2 regions of the Phenylobacterium koreense genome follow, and region 2 is predicted to be linked to the other one. Evidence: predicted binding sites of a transcription regulator. Region 2 holds the regulator's gene; the other holds the start of a gene.
The links. Region 2 encodes LexA, which represses DNA repair genes until DNA is damaged. Its sites were predicted from a motif close to ATGTTCNCNANNTGTTCT; they were not measured.
Positions count from the first base shown of each region.

Region 1: the regulator LexA is predicted to act here: its motif matches at 2,050-2,067, upstream of recA (recombinase RecA).

Region 1 is NZ_JBEPLU010000003.1:182,578-186,760, forward strand. Features, by position in the region: gene alaS (alanine--tRNA ligase) at 1-636, opposite strand, end outside; gene recA (recombinase RecA) at 886-1,959, opposite strand; gene ABID41_RS16940 (TonB-dependent receptor) at 2,110-4,183, opposite strand, start outside.
Region 2 is NZ_JBEPLU010000002.1:329,522-333,704, reverse strand. Features, by position in the region: gene ABID41_RS13415 (ComEC/Rec2 family competence protein) at 1-1,450, shown strand, start outside; gene lexA (transcriptional repressor LexA) at 1,431-2,123, opposite strand; gene trpC (indole-3-glycerol phosphate synthase TrpC) at 2,257-3,045, opposite strand; gene trpD (anthranilate phosphoribosyltransferase) at 3,042-4,052, opposite strand; gene ABID41_RS13395 (anthranilate synthase component II) at 4,055-4,183, opposite strand, start outside.

The DNA of each region.
Region 1 (4,183 bases), on a different contig from region 2:
GAACTGCTCGAACTGCATGAAGACGAGGTTCCAGATCTCGACGAACCGGTCGCCGTCCTCGTCCGGGCTGCCCGGAGGACCGCCGGGGATGTGTTCGCCGTGATCGTAGAAGATCTCCGAGCACGGCCCGCAGGGGCCCGTGTCGCCCATGGACCAGAAGTTGTCGTTGGTCGCGATGCGGATGATCTTCTCGTCGGGCAGGCCCGCGATCTTCTTCCAGAGCGCAGCCGCCTCGTCGTCGGTGTGATAGACGGTGACGCACAGCTTCTCGGGCGGAAGCTTGAACTCCTTGGTCAGCAGGGTCCAGGCGTGCTCGATCGCGCCTTCCTTGAAATAGTCGCCGAAGGAGAAGTTCCCCAGCATTTCGAAGAAGGTGTGGTGGCGCGCGGTGTAGCCGACATTGTCCAGGTCGTTGTGCTTGCCGCCGGCGCGGACCGACTTCTGCGACGAGGCCGCGCGCGGCGCAGGCGGCGTCTCGGCGCCCGTGAAGTAGTTCTTGAACGGCACCATCCCCGCATTGACGAAGAGCAGGGTCGGGTCGTTCTGCGGAACGAGCGGAGCCGACGGAATGATCAGGTGATCATTCTTTTCGAAATAGCCCAGAAACGCGGTCCTGATCTCGTTAAGGCTCGGCATGGCTCGTCAGACGTTGGAAACGGAAGAAATAGATATGGGAGCTCGCCTGTCCGGCGCCGCCCCATCGGCGACCGTTTACGGATTTTGGCGGCCCCCGCAAAGAAAAAGGACGCCTGGACGGTCTGCGTCCAAGCGTCCTTGCGCATCATCGGCGTCCGTGCGGGGGCATGCCCGCCGGGCGGGTCCGGATGTCGGGTTGGAGGCCTCTCCGGTTCCGGTGGGCTGTGACGGCCGGCCGGCGATGCGAACCTAGTCCTCGTCAGAACCCTCGTCACCGGTCGGGCCGACCAGCAGCTCTTCCTCGATCGCCTCGCGGGCGCCGCGCACCTGACGCTCGATCTGATTGGCGATGTCGGGGTTGTTCTTCAGGAATTCACGGACATTGTCGCGGCCCTGGCCGATGCGGGTGGAGTTCCAGGAGAACCAGGAGCCGGACTTCTCGATGACCCCGGCCTTTACGCCCAGGTCGATGATCTCGCCCAGCTTGGAGATCCCCTCGCCGTACATGATGTCGAACTCGACCTCGCGGAACGGCGGGGCCACCTTGTTCTTCACCACCTTCACGCGGACATTGTTGCCGAGGATCTCGTCGCGCACCTTCACCGAGCCGGTGCGGCGGATATCCAGGCGAACCGAAGCGTAGAACTTCAGCGCGTTGCCCCCGGTGGTCGTCTCGGGGCTGCCGTACATCACGCCGATCTTGTGCCGGATCTGGTTGATGAAGATCACCAGGGTCTTGGCCTTGGAGATGGACGCGGTCAGCTTGCGCAGCGCCTGGCTCATCAGACGGGCCTGCAGGCCGGGAAGCTGGTCGCCCATCTCGCCTTCGATTTCCGCGCGCGGCGTCAGGGCCGCCACGGAGTCGATGACGATGACGTCGATGGCGCCGGATCGCACCAGGGTGTCGGTGATCTCGAGCGCCTGTTCGCCGGTGTCGGGCTGGGAGACCAGCAGGTCATCCAGGTTCACGCCGAGCTTGTTGGCGTACTGCGGATCCAGGGCGTGCTCGGCGTCGACGAAGGCGGCCACGCCGCCGGCCTTCTGAACCTCCGCCACCACGTGCAGGGCCAGGGTCGTCTTGCCCGAGCTTTCCGGACCGTAGATTTCGATGATCCGCCCCTTGGGCAGGCCGCCGATGCCCAAGGCGAGGTCCAGGCCGAGGGAGCCGGTGGACACCGCCTCCACCTCGATATGGCTCTTCTCGCCAAGCTTCATCACCGAGCCCTTGCCAAAGGCCCGATCGATCTGCGCGATCGCCGCTTCCAGCGCCCGCTGCTTATCGCCTTCTTCTTTTCCCACGAGCTTCAACGCCGACTGACTCATTGCAAGGCGCCCCTTGTTCCATGATTCCAACCCGACAGTCCGACGCGGGTAGCGGCTGGCCGTCGAAAGAAGGCGTACGCGCTTTGTTCGCTGTTCACAAGATGTTCTTTTGGTGGCGCTCCAGCCTGTGCGTCCGGTTCTGACGCCGCTCTAGAAGTCGTATGCCACGGACAGCCCGACTTGCCGAGGCCGCGGGGCGAACGCTTGAATCTGGCGTCCCGTCGTGGCGAAAGACGGACGATCGGCGTCCGAAAGGTTTTCCACGAAGGCGCTGAGCGTCCAGCGTCTCGTGCGTAGGCTCCCCCGCGCGTTGAACAGCCAGTAGTCGCCGAGCGCGACGTCGTTTGCGCTCCTCCGATCGAAGGCGCTGTGGGAGCGGCCGACATAGGCGCCGTCGGCGCGGAGCAGGAGTTGCAGGCCTTCGCGAAGGTCGCGGCGGTACTCCAGCCACCCTTCCGCCGACGCCCGTGGCGCCGCGGGGATGCGGTCGCCGGCCGAGCCCAACCCCGCCCCTTCGGCGCTGGCCTGGTCGCGGGTCAGGACTGCGTCGGTCAGGGTCAGGCTCACACCACCCCGCACCATGGAATTGACGACGAAGCTGGTGTCCGCCTCCAGGCCCCGAATGCGCGCCTCGCCGAGATTGGTGATGAAGGCGAACGCGCCGTTGGTGCTGCTCGCGCTGTACTGCATGTCCTGCCAGTCGATCTGGTAGACGGCGGCGTTGAACACCACGCGGTTGTTGAACCACGAACTCTTGAGGCCCAGTTCGTAGTTCCAGAGGCTGTCCGGGCCATAGGCGGCCAGGTTTGGCGGCAGGCCAGGCACGGTGTTGATCCCGCCCGGGCGGAAGCCCTGCGAGGCCTGCGCATAGAGCAGCGCCGTCGGAGAGAGCCGCCGATTGCCTAGAATCTTGATGCTCCAGCCGTCCTCGCCGGTCGTGGTGGCGAAATTCGCTTCGGAGGTGTTCGAGATGACATTGACGACCGCCGCGTGGCCGATCGTGGCCTTGTCGTATTCGAAACGTCTCGCCCCCAGGGTCAGGGAGGTGTCGCGATCGGCGCCGAGGGTGACCTCCCCATAGACCGCGCGGTGACTCAGGCGACTGTCGACGATACGCCGCCCCGTATAGCCCTGCTCGAAATCCGGCTCGCCGGTCAGGTCGTCGCCCACGACGACCTGACTGTCGATGCGGTCCTTCCGGATCTCGTGGAAGACGCCGAGCGTCCAGGCCAGGAAACCCGGGTCGTCGGATTGCAGACGGACTTCCTGGACTTGGGCGCTGAGATTGATCGGCTGGTTCAGCAGGCCAGGCGCCCGGCTGTCCACATAGGCCGAATAGACGCCCAATTGCTGCCCCGTGCAGGCGACGGCCGCCGGCAGGTCCAGATAGCGCTTGCAACCGTCGGGGCTGTCGCGCTCGGCCAGCAGAGTTCCAGTGTAATCGATGCGCCGCAGGCTGTCCCAGGCATAGGCGGCGGCGTTCGCCGACAGCCGCATGCCTGCGATGCGCCAACTAAGCGCGCTGTCAAAGAGCTTCAGGCGGCTCTCGAACGGCATCCGCACGTAGTTCAGAGAGACGTTCGGGCGGGCGCCCAACGATCCCCCGCTGGTGTCGTCATCGTGCGCGTCCTGGTAGCTGGCCGAGAGATTGACCTGAAGGTCCTCGGTCGGCTCCAAACCCAGGCCCAGGCGTGCGCCCCAGACCCGTCCGGCGTTGGCGTTCCGCACGCTCAGGCGATCATTGTCGACATATGCCGGCTCCGTGCGCCGATAGGCGGTGAGCCGTACGCCCAGCTTGTCGGCGATCAGAGGCTGGTTGATCACCAGGCTCTGTCCCCCGCCCCACTCGCCGGAGTTGGTATTGAGCTCGGCCAACGCCGTTTCGCTCGCCTGGGCGAGATTCGGCCGCTTGAAGATGACCTTCAGGGCGCCGCCCATGGCGCTCGCCCCATAGAGCGTGCCCTGCGGCCCTCGCAGAAGCTCGAGCCGCTCGACGTCGACCAGAAGCAATTCGGGCGACGAGCCGCCCGGGTCGGCGGTGGTGCCGCTCGGGCCGGTCACCGGAACGTCGTCGTAGTAGAGGGCGGTCGTGGCCTCGCCCGAACCGTACACGCCGCGCAGGCTGAAGCGATTGCGCCCGGTCCCGGTGCTGGTCTGGGTCAGGCCCGGCAGCAGCATCGCCGCATCGCTGAAATCGGCCGCACCGGCCCGCGCCAGTTCATCC
Region 2 (4,183 bases):
GCTGCGCTGGGGGCTGGCCGAGCGAATCGTCGAGCAGATGGGCGCCTCAAGCGGAGGGCTGGCCGCGGCGATGATCACCGGCCACGAAGCTTTCGTGCCCAAGGAGCAGGTCGAGGATCTGCGGGCCTCCGGCTTGGCGCACATCATCTCGATCTCCGGGCTGCATATGGCCATCGTCGGCGGCTTTGCGTTCGGCGCCGTCCGCCTGCTTATCGCCGCCTGGCCGTGGATGGCGCTGCGGGTGTCCTCCAAGAAGGTCGCCGCCGTCTTCGGCCTGCTGGCGGTCGGCAGTTATCTGCTGATTTCCGGTGCGCCCAGTCCCGCCGAGCGCTCGGCCATCACTGCGGGGGCGGCCTTCCTGGCGATTCTGGCCGATCGGCGCGCGATCAGCCTGCACACCTTGGGCCTGGCGGCCCTTGTGATCCTCGCCTTCGAGCCCGAGGCGGTGATCCAGCCCGGCTTCCAGATGTCGTTCGCCGCGACCGCGGCCCTGGTCGCCCTGGCCGAGGCCTGGCCGCGGCCGCCGCGGGAGATCAATACGCCCTGGCCGATCCGCGCGGCCCAGGCGGTCGGCGTCTGGACCGCGGCCAGCATCGGAGCCAGCTTCGTGGCCGGGCTGGCGACCGGCCCGTTCGCCATGCAGCACTTCAACCGGGTTTCGACCTTCGGCCTGGCCGCCAATCTGCTGACCGCGCCGATCAGCTCCTTTCTGATGATGCCGGGCCTGGCGATCGGCGCCGCCTTGACGCCTTTTGGCCTGGGCGGACCATTCCTGTCGGCGGCGGGCCTAGCCATCGACACCATGAACATGATCGCCGGGTGGATCGCCGATCTGCCCGGAAGTCAGCGGATCTTCGCCAGCGCTCCGGCCTGGACCCTGCCGGCCGCCTTCATCGGTATCCTGTGGCTGTGTCTTTGGAGGGGGCCGCTCCGCTGGCTCGGCTTGCCCCTGGCCCTGAGCGTATGGCTATGCCCGCGCCCGCCGGCGCCGGACATTTGGATCGCCGCCGATGGTTCGACCGCAGCCGTCAGGCGAGGGGATCAGGCGGTGCTGCTGCGCCCCGACGCCAAGCTCTTCGCCGCCGAGCTTTGGGCCAGGCGGCGCGGCCTGACGCCGGCGGAGGGTTCGGCCGCGCGGGAGGTCGCCTTCGACTGCGATCGCTGGTCCTGCGCCCCGCGCCAGGGAAGCGCCGATCCGAAGGTCGCGGCGATCTTCACCCGCCGGGCCTCGACCATAGCGGCCAAGCAGCCGCTGTTTTGCGGATGGGCGGAGGTGGTTATCGTCCGTGGATCTGCCGAACCTTGCAGGAACGCGCTGACGCTCACCGAGGCGGACTTCGCCAGGGGCGGGTCGGCCGAGCTCTACAGAAGCCCGTCCGGCTGGCGGGTCGTGTGGGCCCAGGACCTGCGCGGCCAAAGACCCTGGACGATCAGTGGTAGCGGCGGATGAGGCCGACCAGCCGACCCTGCACCTGAACCTGGTCCGGTCCGAAGATGCGGGTCTCATAGGCCGGGTTCGAGGCTTCGAGCGCGATCGAAGCGCCTTTCTTGCGCAGGCGCTTCAGGGTGGCTTCCTCGCCCATCACCAGGGCCACGACGATGTCGCCCGAATTGGCGGTGTCGGTCTTGCGGATGACCACATAGTCGCCGTCAAGGATCCCGGCGTTGATCATGGAATCGCCCTGGATCTCGAGGACGAAATGCTCACCCGCGCCCAGGATCGTCTCTGGGACCGGAATCCGGTCGCGCTCCTGCTGGATGGCTTCGATGGGCGTGCCGGCGGCGATGCGGCCGAGGATCGGCAGCTCGCGCGTATCGTTGGCGATGGGCAGGGCGTTCGGGTCGCCGCCTTCGACTACCTGGGGCTTGAACGGCGCGCGCCCCTTGGGCGGGGCGGTCGTCGTCGCCTGCTGCGGCAGCTTCACGACTTCGAGCGCGCGGGCCCGGTGCGGAAGACGGCGCAGGAAGCCGCGTTCCTCGAGCGCAGTGATCAGGCGGTGGATGCCCGACTTCGACGCCAAGTCCAGGGCCTCCTTCATTTCGTCGAAGGACGGCGAAACCCCCGTTTCCTTGATCCGCTCATGAATGAACATGAGAAGTTCGTGCTGTTTACGGGTGAGCATGGCTGTCGAGCCCTTGGAGAACAAAGCGCTAACGTCAGGAATGTTCTCTAGGTGTTCTTCATTAATGTCAAGTTACTGCTGAGCCCTTGAAAGGCTTAGGGTTTTCGAAGCTTGACGATAGGTCCGAGGCGACTCAGCCGAGCAGGGCGCGGGTCGCCGCCGTGACATCAGCCTGCCGCATCAGGCTTTCGCCGACCAGCATGGCGCGGGCGCCGACCTGCTCCAGCCGGGCTACGTCCGCCGCCGTGAAGATGCCGCTCTCGGTGACGAGGAGGGCGTCCTTGGGCGCCAGCGCCGCCAGGCGCTCGGTGACGGCCAGGTCGATCTCGAAGGTGCGGAGGTCGCGGTTGTTCACGCCGACCAGGGTGGCGCCGAGCTGGCCCGCGCGGGCCATCTCCTGCTCGTCATGGACCTCGACCAAGGCGTCCATGCCCAGGCGGGCGGCTTCCGACATCAACTCGGCGGCGAGCGCGTCATCGACCATGGCTAGGATCACCAGGATGGCGTCCGCCCCAAAGCCGCGGGATTCGGCCACTTGCCACGGATCGACCAGGAACTCCTTGCGCAGGGCCGGGATCGAGACCGCATCGCGCGCAGCGGTGAGGAAGGCGTCCGCGCCCTGGAAGCTCGGGGTGTCGGTCAGTACCGAGAGGCAGGCCGCGCCGCCGGCCTCGTAGGCGCAGGCCAGGGCCGGCGGATCAAAGTCGGCGCGGATCAGGCCCTTCGACGGCGAAGCCTTCTTGATCTCGGCGATCAGGGCGAGCTTGCCCGGCGCATGGGCGCGTTCGAGGGCGTGACGGAAGCCGCGAGGCGCCGAGGCGGCCTTGGCGGCGGCGTCGATGTCGGACTGGGATCGGGCTGCGCGGCGCGCGGCGACCTCTTCGCGCTTGTAGGCGGCGATCTTCGAAAGCACGTCGCTCACGCCGTCACCTGGACCAGCTTGGCGAGGGCGGCCTTGGCGCGTCCGTCATCGAGGATGTCGCCGGCCAGGGTGACGCCTTCGCGCAGGGTCTCGACCTTGTCGCCGACCAGGAACGCGGCGGCGGCGTTCAGGAGGACGATGTCGCGATAAGGGCCCTTGGCGCCGTCGAGCAGTTCGCGCAGCGCTTTGGCGTTGTCAGCGGGGGAACCGCCGCTGATGTCGGCCAGGGCCGAGCGGGGAAGGCCGACCGCTTCCGGCGTGATGGTGAAGAGGCGGACTTGGCCATCGCGATATTCGGCCACGCTGGTCTCGCCGGTCGTGGTCATCTCGTCCATGCCGCCGCCATGGACGACCCAGGCGCGCTCAGCGCCCAGGGCGCCCAGCACCCGCGCCAGCGGCTCCACCCAGCGGTCGGCGAAGACGCCCATGACCTGGCGCTGGGCGCCGGCGGGGTTGGTCAACGGGCCGAGCAGGTTGAAGATCGTCCGGAAGCCGAGATCGGTGCGGATCGGCGCCACGTGGCGCATGGCGCTGTGGTGGGCGGGAGCGAAGAAGAAGGCGACGTTCGCCTCGTCCAGCGCCCGGCGCTGCTGGTCGGCGTTGACGTCGAGGTTGACGCCCAGTTCGACGAGCACGTCGGCGGCGCCCGAGCGCGAGGAAACCGCTCGGTTGCCGTGCTTTGCGACCTTCAGCCCGCCGCCTGCGGCCACGAAGGCGACGGCGGTCGAGACATTGAGGGTGTGCAGGCCATCGCCGCCGGTGCCGCAGACGTCCATGACCTGGAAGTCGTGCTCCAAGGTGATCGCGGCCTTGCGCATGGCGCGGGCGCAGGCGGTTATTTCGCCGGTCGTCTCTCCGCGCATGCGCATGGCGGTGACCGCGGCGGCGATCTGGGCAGGGGTCGGCTCGCCGCGCAGGCAGGCGGCGAAGAACTCGCCGGCGTCCTCTTCGGTCAGGGTTCCGCCATCGGCCAGGCGGCCGAGAAGGGGCTTGAATGCGTCGGACATGTCTAGGCCTCAGCCTCCTCGGTGAGGCCCGTAAGCTTGAGGAAGTTGGCGAGCATGGCGTGCCCGCCCTCGGTGGCGATGGATTCCGGGTGGAACTGCACGCCATGGACCGGCCGCGACCGGTGGCTGAA